Regions from separate parts of the Pseudomonas iranensis genome, predicted to be linked through region 1. Evidence: predicted binding sites of a transcription regulator. Region 1 holds the regulator's gene; each other region holds the start of a gene.
The links. Region 1 encodes FliA, which starts transcription of late flagellar genes. Its sites were predicted from a motif close to CTAAAGTTTNNNNNNNNNNNGCCGNTAA; they were not measured.
Positions count from the first base shown of each region.

Region 2: the regulator FliA is predicted to act here: its motif matches at 3,589-3,616, upstream of HU724_RS21580 (methyl-accepting chemotaxis protein).
Region 3: the regulator FliA is predicted to act here: its motif matches at 3,254-3,281, upstream of HU724_RS02660 (methyl-accepting chemotaxis protein).
Region 4: the regulator FliA is predicted to act here: its motif matches at 2,799-2,826, upstream of HU724_RS22525 (flagellar protein MotY).

Region 1 is NZ_CP077092.1:1,910,765-1,916,045, forward strand. It holds gene flhA (flagellar biosynthesis protein FlhA) at 1-1,017, shown strand, start outside; gene flhF (flagellar biosynthesis GTPase FlhF) at 1,029-2,369, shown strand; gene fleN (flagellar synthesis regulator FleN) at 2,486-3,316, shown strand; gene fliA (RNA polymerase sigma factor FliA) at 3,313-4,053, shown strand; gene HU724_RS08490 (chemotaxis response regulator CheY) at 4,221-4,592, shown strand; gene HU724_RS08495 (protein phosphatase CheZ) at 4,611-5,281, shown strand, end outside.
Region 2 is NZ_CP077092.1:4,800,513-4,805,793, forward strand. It holds gene HU724_RS21570 (glycerophosphodiester phosphodiesterase) at 1-1,088, shown strand, start outside; gene HU724_RS21575 (PepSY domain-containing protein) at 1,245-1,550, shown strand; gene HU724_RS21580 (methyl-accepting chemotaxis protein) at 1,852-3,474, opposite strand; gene HU724_RS21585 (transporter) at 3,751-4,773, shown strand; gene HU724_RS21590 (LysR family transcriptional regulator) at 4,826-5,281, opposite strand, start outside.
Region 3 is NZ_CP077092.1:595,268-600,548, reverse strand. It holds gene hutC (histidine utilization transcriptional repressor HutC) at 1-589, opposite strand, end outside; gene HU724_RS02675 (formimidoylglutamate deiminase) at 736-2,100, shown strand; gene HU724_RS02670 (lipocalin family protein) at 2,222-2,791, opposite strand; gene HU724_RS02665 (hypothetical protein) at 2,821-3,075, opposite strand; gene HU724_RS02660 (methyl-accepting chemotaxis protein) at 3,357-5,249, shown strand.
Region 4 is NZ_CP077092.1:5,017,464-5,022,744, forward strand. It holds gene HU724_RS22515 (hypothetical protein) at 1-349, shown strand, start outside; gene HU724_RS22520 (argininosuccinate synthase) at 471-1,688, opposite strand; gene HU724_RS22525 (flagellar protein MotY) at 1,818-2,732, opposite strand; gene pyrC (dihydroorotase) at 2,893-3,939, shown strand; gene rnt (ribonuclease T) at 3,936-4,610, shown strand; gene HU724_RS22540 (hypothetical protein) at 4,668-5,081, opposite strand; gene HU724_RS22545 (Panacea domain-containing protein) at 5,083-5,281, opposite strand, start outside.

The sequences.
Region 1 (5,281 bases):
ATCGGCCTCGAAGTCGGCTATCGCCTGATTCCGCTGGTGGACCGCAATCAGGGTGGACAATTGCTCGCGCGGATCAAGGGTGTGCGCAAGAAGCTCTCGCAGGATCTGGGCTTTTTGATGCCGACCGTGCACATCCGCGACAACCTCGATCTGGCGCCGAGCGCTTACCGCCTGACGCTGATGGGCGTGATCCTCGCCGAGGCCGAGATCTACCCGGATCGCGAACTGGCGATCAACCCGGGCCAGGTCTACGGTTCGCTCAACGGTATCAACGCCAAAGATCCGGCTTTTGGCCTGGAGGCGGTGTGGATCGAAATCAGCCAGCGTGCGCAGGCGCAATCGCTCGGCTACACCGTGGTCGATGCGAGCACCGTGGTCGCCACGCACTTGAACCAGATTCTGTACAAGCACTCCAGTGAGCTGATCGGCCACGAGGAAGTGCAGCAACTCATGCAATTGCTGGCCAAGAGCTCGCCGAAACTGGCGGAAGAGCTGGTGCCGGGCGTGGTTTCGCTGTCGCAGTTGCTCAAGGTCCTGCAAGCGCTGCTCGCCGAGCACGTGCCGGTGCGCGACATTCGCAGCATTGCCGAGGCGATCGCGAACAACGCTGCCAAGAGTCAAGATACCGCCGCGCTGGTCGCCGCTGTGCGGGTCGGCGTATCCCGTGCAATCGTCCAAAGCATTGTAGGCACTGAGTCCGAGCTGCCTGTAATCACATTGGAACCAAGGTTGGAACAGATATTGCTCAATAGTCTGCAGAAGGCAGGACAAGGCTCGGAAGAGGGCGTTCTGCTGGAGCCGAGCATGGCCGAGAAGCTGCAGCGTTCGTTGATCGAAGCGGCCCAGCGTCAGGAAATGCAAGGCCAACCGGTGATCCTGCTGGTGGCAGGCCCGATTCGCGCGATGCTCTCGCGCTTCGGCCGCCTCGCAGTGCCAGGCCTGCATGTGCTGGCCTACCAGGAAGTACCGGACAACAAGCAAGTGACCATCGTTGCGACAGTAGGGCCCAACGGCTGAGGTAGTGGTTTATGCAAGTTAAGCGTTTTTTCGCCGCCGATATGCGTCAGGCCATGAAGCTGGTTCGCGATGAGCTGGGCGCTGATGCCGCCATCATCGGCAACCGCCGCATTGCCGGCGGCGTCGAGTTGACGGCGGCTCTGGATTACAAACTGTCGGCGCTGGCGCCACGGGTTCCGAACATGGAACTCGAAGACGAGCTGCGCAAGACCCAGTCGCGCATCGTCACCGCCCAGGCCGAGCTGAGCCTGCGTGGCGAAGCCGACGGCAACACCAATCAGCAGTTGTTCGCCGGGCTGCCGTTGACCGCAGGCCTGCCGCTGACTGCTGCCGAACCGCTGAGCGAGCCGACCTACGCCGCACCGACGCGCCCGGCCGCAGCGCCTGCGCAGGCCTCGGCGGGTGTCGATCCGCGTGCGCTGGATTCGATGCGTTTTGAATTGAACAGCCTGCGCGAGCTGATGGAAGTGCAGCTCGGCACCCTGGCCTGGAATCAGTTGCAAGGCAGCCGTCCGGCCCAGGCCAATCTGTATCGCCGTCTGCAGCGCATCGGCCTGTCCGGCCCGCTGTCGCGCGATCTGCTGGCGATGATCACCGATATCGAAGAACCCCGTCAGGCCTGGCGCATGCTGCTCGCGCACCTGGCGCGGATGATTGCCGTACCGGAAGTCGAGCCGCTGGAAGAGGGCGGTGTGATTGCCATGGTCGGCCCCGCCGGCATGGGCAAGACCACCACGCTGGCCAAGCTCGCCGCGCGTTACGTGCTCAAGTACGGCGCGCAGAACGTCGCACTGGTGAGCATGGACAGCTTCCGCATCGGCGCGCAGGAACAATTGAAAACCCTCGGGCGCATTCTTAACGTGCCGGTAACGCACGTCGATCCGGGTCAGTCGCTGGTGCAGGCATTGGATCCACTGCTACGCAAGCGCGTGGTTTTGATCGATACTGCCGGCCTGCAAGCCAGTGATCCGGCGTTGCGCATGCAGCTTGAGAGCCTGGCCGGGCGTGGCATTCGCTCAAAAAATTATCTGGTCCTGGCAACCACCAGCCAGAAACAGGTTCTAACCGCCGCTTATCACAGTTACAAGCGTTGCGGGCTGGCCGGCTGCATCCTGACTAAACTGGATGAAACGGCCAGTCTCGGCGAAGTGTTGAGCCTGGCGATCAGTCATGAATTGCCGGTCGCGTATCTGACCGATGGCCCACGGATTCCGGATGATCTGCATCTGCCGCGCCGTCATCAACTGGTCAGCCGCGCCGTCAGCGTGCAAATGCAGGAAGAACCCAGCGAAGAAGCCATGGCTGACATGTTCGCTGATATCTATCACAGCCCGACCAAGCAGGTTGGCTGAGGTAATCATGAACAGTTTTTGTACCTACATCGATGGTCTGCCACGCATTGTTCCGATCAGGAACGCGCAGCCAGTAATGTGGCCTCCGTCTATGCAAGACAAGGTAAAGAAATAACATGGGCAGCATGCATCCCGTACAGGTGATCGCGGTGACCGGCGGCAAAGGTGGCGTCGGCAAGACTAACGTGTCAGTGAACTTGTCGCTGGCGCTGGCAGAGCTTGGCCGTCGGGTCATGCTGCTGGACGCCGACCTGGGCCTGGCGAACGTCGACGTTCTGCTGGGGCTGACACCCAAGCGCACACTGGCCGACGTCATCGAAGGCCGTTGCGAACTGCGCGACGTGCTGTTGCAGGGCCCGGGCGGGATTCGCATCGTGCCGGCGGCCTCCGGCACGCAGAGCATGGTGCACCTGAGCCCGGCGCAGCACGCCGGCCTGATCCAGGCGTTCAGCGACATCGGCGACAATCTCGACGTGCTGGTGATCGACACCGCTGCGGGTATTGGTGACTCGGTAGTCAGTTTCGTTCGTGCCGCCCAGGAAGTGTTGCTGGTGGTCTGCGACGAGCCGACTTCGATCACCGACGCTTACGCGCTGATCAAGTTGCTCAACCGCGACTACGGCATGAACCGCTTCCGCGTGCTGGCCAACATGGCGCAGAGCCCGCAGGAAGGGCGCAACCTGTTCGCCAAGTTGACCAAGGTCACGGATCGCTTCCTTGACGTCGCCCTACAATACGTCGGCGCCGTGCCGTACGACGAAAGCGTGCGCAAAGCGGTGCAGAAGCAGCGCGCCGTCTACGAAGCCTTTCCCCGTTCCAAGTGCGCGCTGGCCTTCAAGGCCATCGCCCAGAAGGTCGACACCTGGCCGCTGCCGGCCAACCCGCGCGGGCATCTGGAATTTTTCGTCGAGCGTCTCGTGCAGCAAACCGCAGGGCCTGTGATATGACCGCCAGTGGCATGAATCTTTACAAAAAGTCGGCGCGTGACGCGCAATACGAATTGATCGAGCGCTACGCGCCACTGGTCAAGCGCATTGCCTATCACTTGCTGGCGCGCCTGCCGGCCAGCGTGCAGGTCGAAGACCTGATCCAGGCCGGGATGATCGGTTTGCTGGAAGTCTCGACCAAATACGACGCCAGCAAAGGCGCCAGTTTCGAAACGTACGCGGGCATTCGAATCCGCGGCGCGATGCTCGATGAAGTGCGCAAAGGGGATTGGGCGCCACGCTCGGTTCACCGTAATACCAGGATGGTCAGCGACGCGATTCGCTCGATTGAAGCTAAAACCGGCCGTGACGCTAAAGATCACGAGGTTGCGGCCGAACTCCAATTGAGTCTCGACGATTACTACGGGATTCTGAATGACACCTTGGGCAGTCGCCTGTTCAGTTTCGACGACCTGTTGCAGGACGGCGAACACGAAGGGCTGCACGAGGATGGCGCGAGTGCTCATATGGAGCCGTCACGCGATCTGGAAGATGAACGCTTCCAGGCGGCGCTGGCGGACGCGATTGCCAATTTGCCGGAGCGTGAGCGACTGGTGTTGGCGCTGTACTACGACGAAGAGCTGAACCTCAAGGAAATCGGTGAAGTCCTTGGCGTCAGTGAATCGCGGGTCAGCCAGTTACACAGCCAGTGCGCGGCCCGTCTGCGGGGGCGTTTGGGGGAGTGGCGAGCGCGCTGAAGGCAGTGTGGGGACACTGCGAAACGAGGCTGGTGCGGTGATGAACGGCGCCGGTCTCGATCCGTTGTGCTCCAGACAAACTTCGAGTGCTATGCCGATTGATTGAAGTGGCGCGTCCAGGTGCTGGGCGCGTTTAAGACTGCTTGGAGGTCGAATTGAACAAAGACATGAAAATCCTCATCGTTGATGACTTCTCAACGATGCGGCGGATCATCAAGAACCTGCTGCGCGATCTTGGGTTCACCAACACCGTCGAGGCCGACGATGGCGTAACCGCCATTCCGGTGCTCAACAGCGGCAGCATCGACTTTCTGGTAACGGACTGGAACATGCCGGGCATGACCGGTATCGACCTGCTGCGTCACGTGCGCGCCGATGAAAAACTCAAGCACCTCCCGGTGTTGATGGTGACTGCTGAAGCCAAGCGCGAGCAGATCATCGAGGCCGCTCAGGCCGGTGTGAACGGTTACGTGGTCAAACCTTTCACGGCTCAAGCGTTGAAAGACAAAATCGAGAAGATTTTCGAACGCATCGGCTGATGAATGCGCGGGGGAGCTATGGAGCATAACGAATCATCACAGGGCGATTTCGAATCGACCCTGAAAAAACACGCGGTCGAACTGGTCGAGAGCCTTGAAAAAGGCAAGTTCGGCGACGCGGTGCAACTGATCCATGAGCTCAATCAGACCCGTGACCGCGGCCTGTATCAGGAAGTGGGCAAGCTCACACGTGAACTGCACAGTGCGATCGTCAATTTCCAGATTGATCCGCACATGCCGCAGGCCGAGGAAGTGTCGCAAATCACCGACGCCACCGAGCGCCTGGGCTATGTGGTCAAGCTGACGGAAGCCGCGGCCAACCGCACCATGGATCTGGTGGAAAGCGCCACGCCGGTGGTCAACAGTCTCGCTGATGAAGCGCAGACGTTGAGTGCTGATTGGGGTCGCTTCATGCGTCGCGAGGTCGGGGCTGAAGAGTTCCGTGAACTGGCGCGCCGGGTCGACGGTTTTCTGTCACGCAGCAGCACGGACAACCGTGCGGTGTCGAGCAACCTCAACGACATCCTGCTGGCTCAGGATTACCAGGACCTCACAGGTCAAGTGATCAAGCGTGTGACCCAACTGGTCACCGAAGTCGAAAGCAATCTGCTCAAACTCGTGCTCATGGCCAGTCAGGTCGACCGCTTTGCGGGCATCGAACATGACCGCGCCGCAATGCTTGCTGAAAA
Region 2 (5,281 bases), 2.9 Mb from region 1:
TGTTGTTCGGCCTCGGTCAGGCGCATGCCGCCAGCCACCCCGAGCCCAAGGCAATCGCTGCCGCCCATGGCATTCCGCATCCGGCGGTCATCGCCCACCGTGGCGCGTCGTTCGATGCCCCGGAGTCCACCGCTGCGGCCTACAAACTGGCCCGTGACCTCGGCGCCGATTACCTGGAAATGGATTTGCAGCGCAGCAAGGACGGCGTGCTCTTCGCCCTGCACGACGACAACCTGCAACGCACCACCGACGTTGCCAGCAAATTCCCCGAGCGCAAGGACAGCCCGGCCACCGCGTTCACCATGGCCGAGCTGAAAACCCTCGATGCCGGCAGCTGGTTCAACAGCAAATATCCTGACCGCGCACGCCCGTCCTACGCCGGGCTGAAAATTCTCACCCTCGATGAAATCATCGACATTGCCCGCGCCAACCCGCAGCACAAGCCGGGCCTGTACATCGAAACCAAAGAGCCGCAGCTGTTTCCCGGCATCGAACATGACCTCAAGGAAAAACTGCAGGATCGCGGCTGGCTGAGCCCGGCCGGTTCGAAACTGGCGAAAAGTGCGCTCGGCGTCGGTCAGGGCAAAGGCAAGGTGATCCTGCAGACCTTCGATAAGAACAGCCTGCAATTGCTGGAAAAGGAAATGCCGCAAGTGCCGAAGATCCTGCTGTTGTGGGTCGGCGAAGGCAGCATCGAGCCGAAATCCGCCGTGACGTTTGCCGCGTCCGGCGAGAAAGACAAAAACGTGTTCTACGGCAAGCAGGAACCCAAGTCAGAAGCGGAATTCAAGCAATGGGTCGACTACGCCAAGGCCCAGGGCGCGATCGGCACCGGCCCTTCGGCGAAGCTGACTCAGGGTGGAGATCAGAGCTACTCCGACCTGGTGCAACCGTGGATGAATCAGTACACCCACGATCAGGGCATGCTGGTGCATGTTTATACGGTCGACGAGGCGGTGGACTACGAGAAAGTCATGGCGGCGGGTGTCGACGGTATCTTTACCAACCGCGCCAGTGAACTGTTGAAGTTTTATAAGCGTCCTGCTGTTGGCAGTGTTGATGAGGTTCTGAAGAAGAACGGTTTCTAAGTTGTTATCGAGTCGCCTGCTTCGCGAGCAGGCTCGCTCCCGCAAAGAGCAGTTTTATCGCGGAGCAGAGATTTAAGGGTGAATTAAGTTGCGCTGGTTAATCTGAACCCACTTACACAGATCAACCACTTCAACGCACTGCCAAGGAATGAACCGATGAAAACTTTGACTGCCCTGTTTACCGCCGCTGCCCTGACCCTCACCGCTGGCCTGGCTCAGGCTGATGTTCGCATCGACCAGATCCCGCAACTGGTCAAGGACGGCAAGATCAAGTCGCTGGAATCGATGAACGCCGAAGCACTGAAACTGCACCCGGGCGCAACGATTACCGACACCGATCTGGATAACCACTTCAATGGTTACGAGTATGAAGTTGAACTTAAAACTGCTGACGGCAAAGAGTTCGACGTGGACTTTGATGCCACCACCGGTAAAGTGCTGAGCGACAAGCAAGACACTTGATAGACCGCTGTTAAAGAGCCGCACGATTTAACGATCGTGCGGCTTTTTTGTGGCTGCCGTTTGGCGTGAGGTTTGGGGTGACTGGGAAATCGATTCCCCCTCACCCCAGCCCTCTCCCCCAAGGGGGGCGAGGGGGAAAGGGAGCAGATCGGGGGCTTTTCAAGACCAGAGTTCACCTCGACATTTCCGGTCGACGTATCTCTAACAATCAACACGGTCAGTCCCCTCTCCCGTGGGAGAGGGCTAGGGTGAGGGCCAAGCCATCACACCGAAAACACTGACATACCACGACCCAAACCAATCAAGCACTCAACCGCGCCGTCACCTCATTCAACTGTCCCGACAATCCATGCAGGTTCTGACTGGCACTCTCGGTGCGCTGCACGTTGTCCAGGTTGGTGCTGGCAATCGCGGTGATTTCAGTCAGGTTGCGCGAGATATCCTCGGCCACTGAAGTCTGCTCCTCAGCGGCCGTGGCGATCTGCCGGTTCATGTCGCGAATCGCTTCCACCGCCAACGTGATGCGCTCCAGCATCGCGCCGGCCTGGGTCACCTGTTCGACGCTTTCATCACTGCGTGCCTGGCCGCTCTCGATAGCCTGCGCGGCATCGACAGCGCCGGTCTGCACGTTCTGAATGATCTGGTTGATCTCGATGATCGACTCCGCCGTGCGCTGGGCGAGGTTGCGCACTTCATCGGCGACGACGGCAAAACCACGCCCGGCCTCGCCCGCCCGCGCCGCTTCGATGGCTGCATTGAGCGCCAGCAGGTTGGTCTGTTCGGCGATGCCACGAATCACTTCCAGCACCTTGCCGATACGACCGCTGTCGGTTTCCAGGCGACGAATCACCGTGGCGGTGTTGGCGATTTCGCCGCGCATCTGCGTGATCGAGTGAATGGTGGTTTGCATGACCTTTTCACCCTGCTGCGCCGACTGATCGGCATCGTCGGCAGCACGCGCGGCATCGGCGGCGTGACGGGCGACTTCCTGGGCCGTGGCGGACATTTCATTCATCGCCGTGGCCACTTGATCAGTGCGGTTGAATTGCTCGCTGGTGCCGCCGGCCATGGTCGTGGCAATGGCGTTCAACTCGCCGCTGGCGCTGTCCAGATCACCGGCGCTGCGTTGCAAGCGAGTGAAGGTGTCCGCCAGAAAATCGCGCAGAGTGTTCGCTGCGGCGGCGAGGTTGCCCAGTTCATCGCGACGCTCGCTGACTACGCGTTCGGCCAACTGGCCACGGCTCAAGCGGGTGACGTAATCGATGAGGTTGCGGATCGGCTCGATCAGGTTGCGGCTGACCAGCCACAGGCTCAGCAGACCGATCAACAAGCCTGACGCGAGCATCACCAACAGCCCCAGCCACACGGTGCGCTCAGCGCTGGCGCTGATCAACGCCGATTGCGCGGTGCCCTGCTCGCGCAGCTCGGCGACCAGTGCGCTCATCTGCTCGCTGGTAGCGCGATCGACGCCTTTGACCGCCGCGTCGCCGGCACTCGGATCACCACCGGCAGCGACGTAGGCATCGCGGCCTTTCTGGTAGGCCACGCCCAACTGGCGATGCTCTTCGCGCAAGCGTTCGATGCGGGATTTGAGATTGGCCTCGATGCCTTTCTGGCCGGCCAGTTCACCGAGAATGTTCTGCACGTCGCGCTGGCGCTCTTCGAACTGGCTCCAGTATTTCGCCAGATCCGCCGGTTGCTTGCCGCGCAGCAGAACGTTTTTCCATTCCTGCACCTGCACTTTGAATTGCAGGTTGGCTTCATCGATCAGTTGCGAAGTGTGCAACGGGCCGGCGATCAACTGGCTATAGCTTTGCACGCCGTTGGAGAGGAAATGAAAGCAGGCCAGCGCGATCAACAATATCGCCAGCAGACTGCCGCTCAGCAGGGCGAGAATTTGCGTTCTCAGGGATTTTTGCAGCATTGCAAGGTACTCGAAGCAGGGATGAGGCACGCCCGAGCGGACGTGAAAAATGGCCGGACTTCCCTGTCGACACACCATGACCGAAAGCCAATGGCGCGCAACCTAACTCACCTGAGATCGGCGCGCCAGAGGGCTTCTTGAGAATCTTCCGACAGTCGGTAACGCGTTGATTTGCAGTCACTTTACTGTCACAAAACGGTCATGTTGGCTTGCGATGATGCCGCTCAGGTGAACCTGAAAATCCCCCACCAGACACCCTCCTCGCAGTGAGCCGCCATGAACCACAGCCTCGATATCAGCCATCGTGCCCCGGACCTGTTTGGCTTGCTCTACGGCTTTCGCTTTCTACCCGGTGAGCGCGGGCGCGAGATCGATTCGGCGACGGCTTTGCGCTGCTTGCAGGACGACGGCGACAGCGAAGAATTTCTCTGGCTGCACCTGAACCTGGCCCACGCCGCGTGCGAGCGCTGGATGAAAAGTCATCTGCAATTACCCGAGGAGTTTTTCGAAGCGCTGCACGAAGGTTCGCGATCGACGCGCATCGAGCATGTCGATTCGGCGCTGCTGGCGGTGGTCAACGATGTGGTGTTCAACCTCAGCAGCATGGTCTCCTCCGACGTGTCGACGCTGTGGGTCTGCGTGCGCAGCAAACTGATCGTCAGCGCGCGCCTGCAACCGCTGCATTCGGTAGATAAATTGCGTTCGTCTGTGAAGGCCGGCGAGTGCTTTCGCTCGCCCTCGGAACTGCTCGTGCATTTGCTGCGCGATCAGGGCGAAGTGCTGACGCAGATCGTGCGCAAGACAAGCTTGAGTGTCGATCAGGTCGAAGACGAACTGCTCTCCTCGCGCCTGTCGACCAACCGCGCCGAACTTGGTGCCAACCGTCGCGTGCTGGTGCGTCTGCAACGGCTGTTGGCGCTGGAGCCGGGTTCGTTGCTGCGCCTGCTCAATCGTCCGCCGCCGTGGTTGCAGAAGGAGGACGTCAAGGAGTTGCGCAAATCCACCGAGGAGTTTGCGCTGATCATCAACGACCTCACCGCCCTCGGCGAACGGATCAAACTGTTGCAGGAAGAAATCGCCGCCAACCTCAACGAACAGAGCAACCGCACGCTGTTCACCCTGACGGTGGTGACGGTCCTGGCCTTGCCGATCAACATCATTGCCGGTTTTTTTGGGATGAATGTCGGCGGTGTGCCGCTGTCCCAGGACCCGCACGGGTTTTGGGTGCTGGTCGCGTTGGTGGCCACGTTCACCGTGATTGCCGGGCGCTGGGCGTTTCGCAAGCGTGGGGATTACTGAGCGCAAATCCCACACACAACACAGTCCTCCCACAGGGGCAATGTGCTCAATGTCAGAGCGTTGAACGTACGACCTCGCCGAGCCAATCCATAAACACCCGCACCCGCAGCGGCAAATGCCGTTGCCGCGCATACAACAGCGAAATCGCCATCGGCGGTGCGGTGTGTTGCGGCAGTACGGTCACCAGTTCGCCATTTTCCAGATGCGGTTGCATGCCGGTGCGCGGTACCTGCGTCAGGCCGAAGCCGCCCAGGCACGCCGCTTCATAGGCGTCGGTGCTGTTGACCGTGACACTGCCGGCCATCGCCACCCGTCGCACTTCGCCACCCTCCTCATACACAAACCCTTCCGAACGCGAGCCCAGTACGCCGACGTAATGCACCAGCCGATGCTGCGCCAGATCCTCGATGGTCTGCGGCACGCCGTAACGTTGCAGGTAAGCCGGACTGGCGCAATTGACCATCGGGAAGTCGCCAAGATGCCGGGCGACCACCGACTGATCCGGCTG
Region 3 (5,281 bases), 1.3 Mb from region 1:
CGATCTGCAGCAACTTGCACTCCGACGGCTCGGCCAGAATCGCTTCGACCACGTGCTCGCCTTCGGTCAGCGGTGCGACCTGGTTGAGATAGGCGTAGGGCGTTTGCAGGGTGAAGTCCTGCTTGAGGTATTCCGGCGCGACCAGGGCGTTGACGAAACGGTCTTCGATTTGCACCGGAATGCCGTTTTCGTAGTGCACGATCAGCGAGTGGAAGACCTTCTGGCCTTCGCGCATGTCCAGCGCCAGCGCGCGTTCGGAACCGGCGGCCTCTTCTTCGAGGGTGATGACCTGGCAGGTATGGCGATGGCCGCGCGAGGCGATTTCATCGGCGATGTTGTGCACCTCGAACAGCGCGGACTGGCTCTTCGGCTCGGCGACAAACGTGCCCACGCCTTGCATGCGCACCAGCAGGCCGTCGGCGGTCATCTCGCGCAGGGCGCGGTTGATGGTCATGCGGCTGAAGCCGAGCTGGCTTACCAGTTCGCTTTCGGACGGCACGCGGTAGTGCGGCGGCCAGTTACCGCTGTCGATCTGCTGGGTGATCATCTGTTTGACGCGGGCGTACAAGGGCGCCGGACTGTCGCCCATGTTCGCGGCCAACGGAGAAACTGGAGGCGGAGTCGGCACGGTTGATCCCTGTTCATTGGATGAAAGTGACTAGCTTGCCGGAGTTTACCGGGCAGGCAAACGTCTGTATATGTATATACAAATAACACACGATGGGGTGCCGAACGATGTCCGCCTTCTTTGCCGAACGCGCACTGCTGCCTAACGGATGGGCCAACAATGTACGTCTCGAGGTCAGCGCCGATGGCCTGTTGACCCGAATCCAGGCCGATTCCAGCGCAGACGGCGCCGAACGGCTGCGCGGGCCGTTGCTGCCGGGAATGCCCAATCTGCACTCCCACGCCTTCCAGCGTGCCATGGCTGGATTGGCCGAAGTGGCCGGCAACCCCAACGACAGTTTCTGGACCTGGCGCGATCTGATGTATCGCCTCGTCGGAAAAATCAGCCCGGATCAGCTCGGCATCATCGCCCGTCAGCTGTACATCGAAATGCTCAAGGCCGGTTACACCTCGGTCGCCGAATTTCACTACGTGCACCACGACAGCAACGGCCAACCGTACGCCGATCCGGCGGAACTGGCGTTGCGCATCAGCCAGGCCGCCAGCGAAAGCGGTATCGGTCTGACCCTGCTGCCAGTGCTCTACAGTCATTCCGGATTCGGCGGGCAGACGCCTAACGATGGCCAGCGTCGCTTTATCAACAGCACTGAAAACTATCTGAATCTGCAAGCGCGGTTGCAGCCATTACTGGCGCAGCAGAAGGCGCAATCGCTGGGCCTGTGTTTCCACTCGCTGCGGGCGGTGACGCCGCAGCAAATCAGCGAGGTGTTGGCGGCCAGTGACAAACAATGCCCGGTGCACATCCACATCGCCGAACAGCAAAAGGAAGTCGACGATTGCCTGAGCTGGAGCGGTCGTCGTCCGTTGCAATGGCTCTACGAGAACGCTGAAGTCGATCAGCGCTGGTGTCTGGTCCACGCCACCCACGCCAACCCGCAAGAAGTCACGCTGATGGCCAACAGTCGCGCAATCGCCGGGCTGTGCCTGACCACTGAAGCGAATCTGGGTGACGGGATTTTCCCGGCGGTGGATTTCCTCGCACAGGGCGGGCGCATGGGCATTGGCTCCGACAGCCATGTGTCGCTGAGCGTGGTGGAAGAGTTGCGCTGGCTTGAATATGGCCAGCGCCTGCGCGATCAGCGGCGCAATCGCTTGTATGGCGCGCAGCAGCCGATGGTCGGTCGCACCCTGTATGACGCGGCGCTGGACGGCGGTGCACAGGCACTGGGGCAGCCGATTGGCGCGTTGGAAGTGGGCAAGCGCGCGGACTGGATTGTCCTGGATGGCAACGATCCGTATCTGGCGACGGCTGCGGGGGACGGGATTCTCAATCGCTGGTTGTTCGCCGGCGGCGATCGCCAGGTGCGCGATGTGCTGGTCAATGGTCAGTGGGTGGTGCGCGATGGACGGCATGCCGACGAAGAGCAAAGCGCCCGAGCCTTCACCCAGGTCCTGCGCGATCTCCTGGGCTGACCCAAAACCAAACTGTGGGAGCGAGCCTGCTCGCGAACGCGGTGTATCAGTCAATATTCATGTCGACTGATACACCCTCTTCGCGAGCAGGCTCGCTCCCACAGTTGGTTTGTATCGAGGCTTAATTGGACGTCTTGGCCATCTGCCGATCCGACGCCCGCCAGATCAGGCGTGTGGTGTCGTAACCCTGCTGACGCGCCTTGCTCAGCAATTCTTCACGCACTACACCGTTGACGGTCGGTGTGCGTGACAGCAGCCACAGGTACTTGCGACTCGGATCGCCGACGATGGCGGTCTTGTAATCGTCGCTGACGTACAACACCCAGTACTCGCCCTTCGCCACACCCGGCACCAGGCGCGAGAACCAGTTATCGAATTCGACCCAGAGCTTGTCGGTCTTGCCCGGCACTTGCGGATAAGCCGTGCCCTTGGCTTCTTCCCATTGCCACTCCGGGGTCAGGCAACGATTGAGCACGCCGACATTACCGTCAGGCTTGAGGGTGTAATGGGCTTCGGATTGCGCGCAGTGACGCTGGAAGTACATCGGCAAGCGTGCCAGTTCATACCAGGTGCCCTGATAACGCTTGAGATTGACGCTGTTGACGGTCTTGGGCGCCAACGGGTCGACGCCGGAAGTGGCGCAGCCAGCCAGTACCAGGCCAGCAAAAAGGATCAGCAATAACCGCTTCATTTTTTTCTCCGTGGGCGCGAAGCCCCGGTTTACTTCAGGCCTTGGCCGGAAAACATCAGCACTTTGTCACCGGCGTATTGCACGCTGATAAAGCTGTTCTTGTCGCCCCAGGTGCAGCTGGACATACCGAGCGCGCCCGAGCAATCGGTGGGCTTGCCGAGGAGGGTTTCCACTTCGGACTTGGCCATGCCGGCCGAGAGCTTGGAGTAGTTTTCCTGATTGACCTTGCTGCATGCGGCCAACAGCACGCAAAACGACAGCAGGGCGATAGATCGCAGCGACATGGTGAAACTCCTGGAACGAGGGGGGATGGCATGGTGCCAACCAGAAGCTTAGAAGAGAAAAGTGTCATCTGGTTCCGTGACCGAACGCCTATTTATCAGCCCGCCCGTCCGGCTTTTGTCGGTAAATCAAAAACTTTGTGAAGCCGTCGAGCATTTCGTCGACTTTCCCTGCAAACGCCTAATCTTTGGCGCGGCGCGGTCGAAATAAGAGCAGCGCAACGCTGCCGATTGTGGCAAATTGCCGCCCTTTCCTGACCAGCACCTTCGCGGTAGTTCATTCGATGACCAGAAACATGAAATTCAGCCACAAGATTCTGCTGGCTGCTGCCCTCGTGGTGGCCGTTGCGTTCGCCTGTTTCATCTTCTTCAACGACTATCGCCAGCGTCAGGCCTTGAGCAGCAGCACCGAAGCGACCATGCAGGAGCTGGGCAGCCTGACCACCAGCAACATTCAGACGTGGCTGGAAAGTCGCATTCAACTGCTGCAATCGCTGTCGCAGCAAGTCGCTGTCGACGGCAACGCGCCCGCCAGCCTCAAGCGCATCATTGACCTGCCCGCCTACACCGGCAATTTCCAGCTCAGCTATTTTGGCGGTGCCGACGGCGTGATGTTCTCGGTGCCGGCCGGCAACCGCGCGCCGGACTACGATCCACGGGCGCGCGGCTGGTACAAAGCCGCCAACAGCGCGCAGCAGACCATCGTCACCGAACCGTACATTGCCGCTTCGTCGGGCAAACTGGTGATCACCGTCGCCACGCCGGTGCAGCGTCAGGGCCAGATGCTCGGCGTGGCCGGGGCCGACATTGACCTGACCAGCGTCAGCGCGATCATCAACTCGCTGAACTTCGGCGGCCACGGTCACGCATTCATCGTCAGCGCCGAAGGCAAGATCCTGATTCACCCGAACAGCAAACTGGTGCTCAAGACCCTCGCCGAGGCCTATCCGAACGGCGCGCCTCAAGTCAGCCCGGGCTTGAAAGAAGTCGAGTTCGACGGCAAAACCCAGTTGATTTCCTTCACTCGCGTCAACGGCGTGCCTTCGGCTGACTGGTACGTGGCGCTGGTGCTCGATAAAGACACCGCGTTCTCGATGCTCAGCGAATTCCGCACCTCGGCGCTGATCGCCATGGTCATCGCCGTGCTGATCATCATCGGCCTGCTTGGCATGCTGATTCGCGTGCTGATGCAGCCACTGCTGACCATGGGCCGCGCGATGCATGACATCGCTGAAGGCGAAGGCGACCTGACCAAGCGTCTGGTGATTCACGGCAACGATGAATTCGGCGCGCTGGGCACTTCGTTCAACCGCTTCGTCGAACGCATTCATACGTCGATCCGCGAAGTATCCTCGGCCACCGGCCAGGTCAACGAAGTCGCCCTGCGTGTGGTCGCTGCCTCGAACTCGTCGATGTACAACTCCGACCAGCAGGCCAGCCGCACCAACAGCGTCGCCGCCGCGATCAATCAGCTCGGCGCCGCCGCTCAGGAAATCGCCCAGAACGCCGCCCTCGCCTCGCAGCATTCCAGCGATGCGCGCAGCCTCGCGGTCGACGGCCAGCAGGTGGTGGATAAAACCATCAACGCCATGCAACAGCTGTCGGCAAAGATCAGCGATTCCTGCGGCAATATCGAAACGCTTAACAGCAACACGGTGAACATCGGCCAGATTCTCGAAGTGATCACCAGCATTTCCCAGCAGACCAACCTGCTCGCACTCAACGCCGCCATCGAAGCCGCGCGCGCCGGTGAAGCCGGACGCGGTTTCGCCGTGGTCGCCGACGAGGTGCGCAACCTCGCGCACCGCACCCAGGATTCGGCGCAGCAAGTGCAGAAGATGATCGAAGAGTTGCAGGTCGGCGCACGTCAGGCGGTGACCATCATGACCGAGAGCCAGCGCGAGAGCGAAAGCAGCGTCGGCATCGCCAACCAGGCCGGCGAGCGTCTGGGCAGCGTGACCCAGCGCATCGGCGAAATCGACGGCATGAACCAGTCGGTGGCCACCGCGACCGAAGAACAGACCGCCGTGGTCGAGTCGATCAACGTTGATATCAACGAGATCAACACGCTGAATCACGAAGGCGTGGAGAACTTGCAGGCGACGTTGCGCGCCTGTTCGGATCTTGAACAGCAGGCGGCGCGGTTGAAGCATCTGGTCGGCAGCTTCAGGATCTAAGCTGCAGCCCTCAGGCCTCTTCGCGAGCAGGC
Region 4 (5,281 bases), 3.0 Mb from region 1:
GCGCGCATGCAGAACTCACAATTCGCCCGACCCGCCACTTGCTATGGCCAGTCAGGCCAACCCGGTCGTCCAGGCGATCAAGCTGTCACCGCTGATAAGCGAACTGAACATCATCGATGCCAGAGACGTTGATGCACCCAGAGAATTCGATGCGATTCTCGAAACTCTGCGGGGGACCGATAAAAAAACCGCGCGAGTGTTGGTCTTTCTATCCAATCACGTCTCGGACTCGCCGGCTCACACGGCATTGCAGCAGATCAGACAAGCAAAGAAAGGCTCAGGTGCGACGCTGTGTATCGTTTACAACCTGTGCTCACAAACAGTCACGTTGCTGGGAAGAACAAGCTGACAGATGAGTCATGCGCTGCACGCGGGAAGACGAGAGACCAGCCTGATGATCAGACAAAATTCCAAAAAAAAGGCGGCCCCGAACAGGCCGCCTTTTTTTATTGCGCGTCGGTCCGAATAAATCAGAACAACTTGCGGCCCTTGTTGGCAGCAATACGCATGCGCAGCGCGTTGAGCTTGATGAAGCCCGCCGCATCGGCTTGGTTGTAAGCGCCGCCATCTTCTTCGAAGGTGGCGATGTTGGCGTCGAACAGCGAATCGTCGGACTTGCGACCGGTGACGATGACGTTGCCCTTGTACAGCTTCAGGCGCACTACGCCGTTCACGTTGACCTGCGAAGCGTCGATCATCTGTTGCAGCATCAGACGCTCAGGGCTCCACCAGTAACCGGTGTAGATCAGGCTGGCATACTTGGGCATCAGCTCGTCTTTGAGGTGAGCAACTTCGCGATCCAGAGTGATCGACTCGATGGCGCGGTGAGCGCGCAGCATGATGGTGCCGCCCGGGGTTTCGTAGCAGCCACGGGACTTCATGCCGACATAACGGTTTTCGACGATGTCGAGACGACCGATGCCGTGCTCGCCGCCGATCTTGTTCAGCGTCGCCAGTACGGTGGCCGGGGTCATTTCGACGCCGTCCAGCGCGACGATGTCGCCGTTGCGGTAGGTCAGTTCCAGGTACTGCGGGGTGTCGGGAGCCTTCTCCGGGGAGACGGTCCAGCGCCACATGTCTTCTTCGTGCTCGGTCCAGGTGTCTTCCAGCACGCCGCCTTCATAAGAGATGTGCAGCAGGTTGGCGTCCATCGAGTACGGGGATTTTTTCTTGCCATGGCGTTCGATCGGGATCGCGTGCTTCTCGGCGTAGTCCATCAGCTTCTCGCGGGACAGCAGGTCCCACTCGCGCCAAGGGGCGATCACTTTCACGCCTGGCTTGAGCGCGTAGGCGCCCAGTTCGAAGCGCACCTGGTCGTTGCCCTTGCCGGTGGCGCCGTGGGAAATGGCGTCAGCGCCGGTTTCGTTGGCGATTTCGATCAGGCGCTTGGCGATCAGCGGACGGGCGATGGAAGTACCCAGCAGGTACTCGCCTTCGTAAACGGTGTTGGCGCGGAACATCGGGAACACGAAATCACGCACGAATTCTTCGCGCAGGTCGTCGATGTAGATTTCTTTGACGCCCATGGCCTGAGCCTTGGCGCGGGCCGGCTCGACCTCTTCGCCTTGACCGAGATCAGCGGTGAAGGTCACCACTTCACAGTTATAAGTATCCTGCAGCCACTTGAGGATCACCGAAGTGTCCAGGCCGCCGGAATACGCCAGAACGACCTTGTTTACGTCCGCCATGCCATCACTCCACGGGGTTCTACGGAAAGCGGGGGAGTCTACCGCTCAAACGCGATAATTTACAGAGGCGCGACAGCTTAAGACGACAAAGCGACAGAATCTGTCGAGAGCGCGACGATGACCGGCGGGTCAGGAAGTCGCTGCGGCCGTGGCCGGCGTACTCGCTTGCGGCGCCGGAGCCGGGGCGGTAGTCGGTGCGGCGCGCGACAATTTCACGTTGACCCGACGGTTCTTCGCACGATTGGCCTTGCTGGTGTTGGGCACGATCGGATACTGCTCGCCGTGGAAACGCACGGTGATCTGCGATTCCTGAATGCCGTTGGCCTTGAAGAAATCCACCACCGCCAGCGCGCGGCGGCGCGACAGTTCGCGGTTGGTCAGACGATTGCCGCTGTTGTCGGAGTGACCGTCGAGGTCAATGTGGTTCACCGTCGGGTCGGCCTTCATGTATTCGAGCATCACTTGCAGCTTGGCCTTGGCAGCCGGGTCCAGCTCAACGCCTTCGCCGGGGAAGCCGATCTGCGACTGCTTGATCTGGTCGAAATTCTGCGGCAGCAATTTCGCCACACAGCCTTGATAGTCGTTGAACGCCTTGCTGAATTTCACCGGCAACAAACGCACTTCGGAGACGCGGCCATCGCCAGACGCACGACGTACCACCGGGCTGCGACCGTCGAGCAGACCGCTGATCAATCCCCCGGCCTGGGATTGCGAGCTGTTGAACAACACATTGCCGCTGCCCAGACGCACAGAGCCCAGATTGATGTCGCCACGCCCTGGCTGCCACGGTGCAGCGGCAGCGAGCAAGGTCGCCGAACCGCCGCCAAGCATGGCGTTGTAGGCATTCAGGCGAAAGATCGCCTGTTCACCGGCCTTGCGCACGAACTCGCCCGAGCCGAAATCGGTGATCGGCTGCGTCAGGCGGCATTCGAACTGGTCGCCGGCGACCGTCCACTCAATGTTCTCCAGACGGGTCTGGTAAGTCAGCGCCATCGCGGGAAGGCTGGCAAACACACTGAGCAGGGCTAAATAACACTGGCGCACGGGAGGCTCCATTGGCTTGTGAAACACAAACACCGATTCACACAATGTTTACGGCATACCTTCGGGATATCGGACGCGTGTGGCAAAACTTGATAGCGGGTGCCTGCAAGAGTCTTTTCCGGTAGCATTCGCCTCAGTTTGACCCGCCTGGAATCCCCTCATGTCCGACCGCCTGACCCTGCTGCGTCCCGACGACTGGCACATTCATCTTCGCGATGGTGCCGTGTTGACCAATACCGTTGCCGATGTGGCCCGCACCTTCGGGCGCGCGATCATCATGCCGAACCTGGTACCGCCGGTGCGCAACGCCGCTGAAGCCGACGGCTATCGTCAGCGCATTCTCGCTGCCCGCCCGGCCGGCAGTCAGTTCGAGCCGTTGATGGTGCTGTACCTCACCGACCGCACCCAACCGGAAGAAATTCGTCAGGCCAAGGCCAGCGGTTTCGTCTACGCCGCCAAGCTGTACCCGGCCGGCGCGACCACCAACTCCGATTCCGGCGTGACCAGCATCGACAAGATCTTCCCGGCGCTGGAAGCCATGGCCGAAGTCGGCATGCCGCTGTTGATCCACGGTGAAGTCACCCGTGGCGACGTCGATGTATTCGACCGCGAAAAGATTTTCATCGACGAGCACATGCGCCGCGTGGTCGAGCGTTTCCCGACGCTGAAAGTGGTGTTCGAACACATCACCACCGGCGACGCCGTGCAATTCGTCAACGAGGCTTCGGCCAACGTCGGCGCGACCATCACCGCGCATCACCTGCTTTACAACCGCAACCACATGCTGGTTGGCGGGATTCGGCCGCACTTCTACTGCTTGCCGATTCTCAAGCGCAACACCCATCAGGAAGCCTTGCTCGACGCGGCCACCAGTGGCAGCGCCAAATTCTTCCTCGGCACCGACTCGGCGCCCCACGCCCAGCACGCCAAGGAAGCCGCCTGCGGTTGCGCCGGTTGCTACACCGCCTACGCCGCCATCGAGATGTATGCCGAAGCGTTCGAACAGCGTAACGCGCTGGACAGGCTCGAAGCCTTTGCCAGCCTCAACGGCCCGCGCTTCTACGGCCTGCCGGCAAATACCGATCGCATCACCCTGGTCCGTGAAGAATGGACCGCCCCGACCAGTCTGCCATTTGGCGAGCTGACCGTTATCCCGCTGCGCGCCGGTGAAAAACTGCGCTGGCGCCTGCTGGAGGAACACGCGTGAGTGAAGACAATTTCGACGATGAACTGGACGGTCAAGGTGGCGGCGGTTCCCGTCATCCGATGGCAGCGCGTTTTCGCGGCTACCTGCCGGTTGTCGTCGACGTAGAAACCGGTGGCTTCAACGCAGCCACCGATGCCTTGCTGGAGATTGCCGCGACCACCATCGCCATGGATGAAAAGGGTTTCGTCTACCCGGATCACACCTACTTCTTCCGCGTCGAGCCATTCGAAGGTGCGAACGTTGAAGCGGCAGCGCTGGAGTTCACCGGGATCAAGCTCGATCATCCGCTGCGCATGGCCGTCAGCGAAGAAACCGCGCTGACCGACATCTTCCGTGGCATCCGCAAGGCGCTGAAAGCCAACGGCTGCAAGCGGGCAATTCTGGTCGGGCACAACAGCAGTTTCGACCTGGGCTTCCTCAACGCAGCAGTTGCGCGCCTGGACATGAAGCGCAACCCCTTCCACCCGTTCTCCAGTTTCGACACCGCGACCCTGGCGGGTCTGGCGTATGGTCAGACCGTGCTGGCGAAAGCCTGTCAGGCGGCCGGCATCGATTTCGACGGTCGTGAAGCGCACTCGGCGCGTTACGACACCGAAAAGACCGCTGAGCTGTTCTGCGGCATCGTCAATCGCTGGAAGCAGATGGGCGGCTGGGAAGACTTCGACGACTGATCCTCGACGAACAATCCCGCGCATGAAAAAACCGGCCACGTGGGCCGGTTTTTTGGTTTAGTGCTTATAGAGCTTAAATTCTCGATCAATCCACACGACGTGAAAAACTCGATGGTTCTTGTAACCCACCATTGCTACGCGTTCGAAAGCCCGAAACACCAGCAATCTGACATCACCTGTTAAAAAGTCAGGTATCCCTACTTTAAGGCTGTTTCTCTCAATCGTTTCACATCCATACCGGTGCCTATGCTCTCTGCGCAGTTCTCTCCACGGCATCTTTCCCCAGATCCTGAGACGCTCAAGCATTTTGGACCGTTCGACAGCCTCACAATCCTGGATGCACCAGCCATTCTGCAAATACTCAAATGAAAAAACCGGAGGTCGCGCTTCCGATGAATCCATTTCGATAGCGGACGTCCTTGCCGTTAGTGTAACCGCCGCATCGCGTTCCCTGCGTTTGAACTTGGCCATTTCAGTTCACCAAATGCTCCCGGAAATACTCCTGCATTTCGCAGGCAGGAATTTCTCGGCTGAACTCCCCTTCCTTGTAGTTTCTACGCCAAGGAGCTTCTTCATGCGTCAACTGACGTAGTTTCCATGCCGAGAATTGGCCATAAACGTCGAACACTTCGTTGAGCAGACTTTGTTGTTTAGCACTGAAAACATCGGGG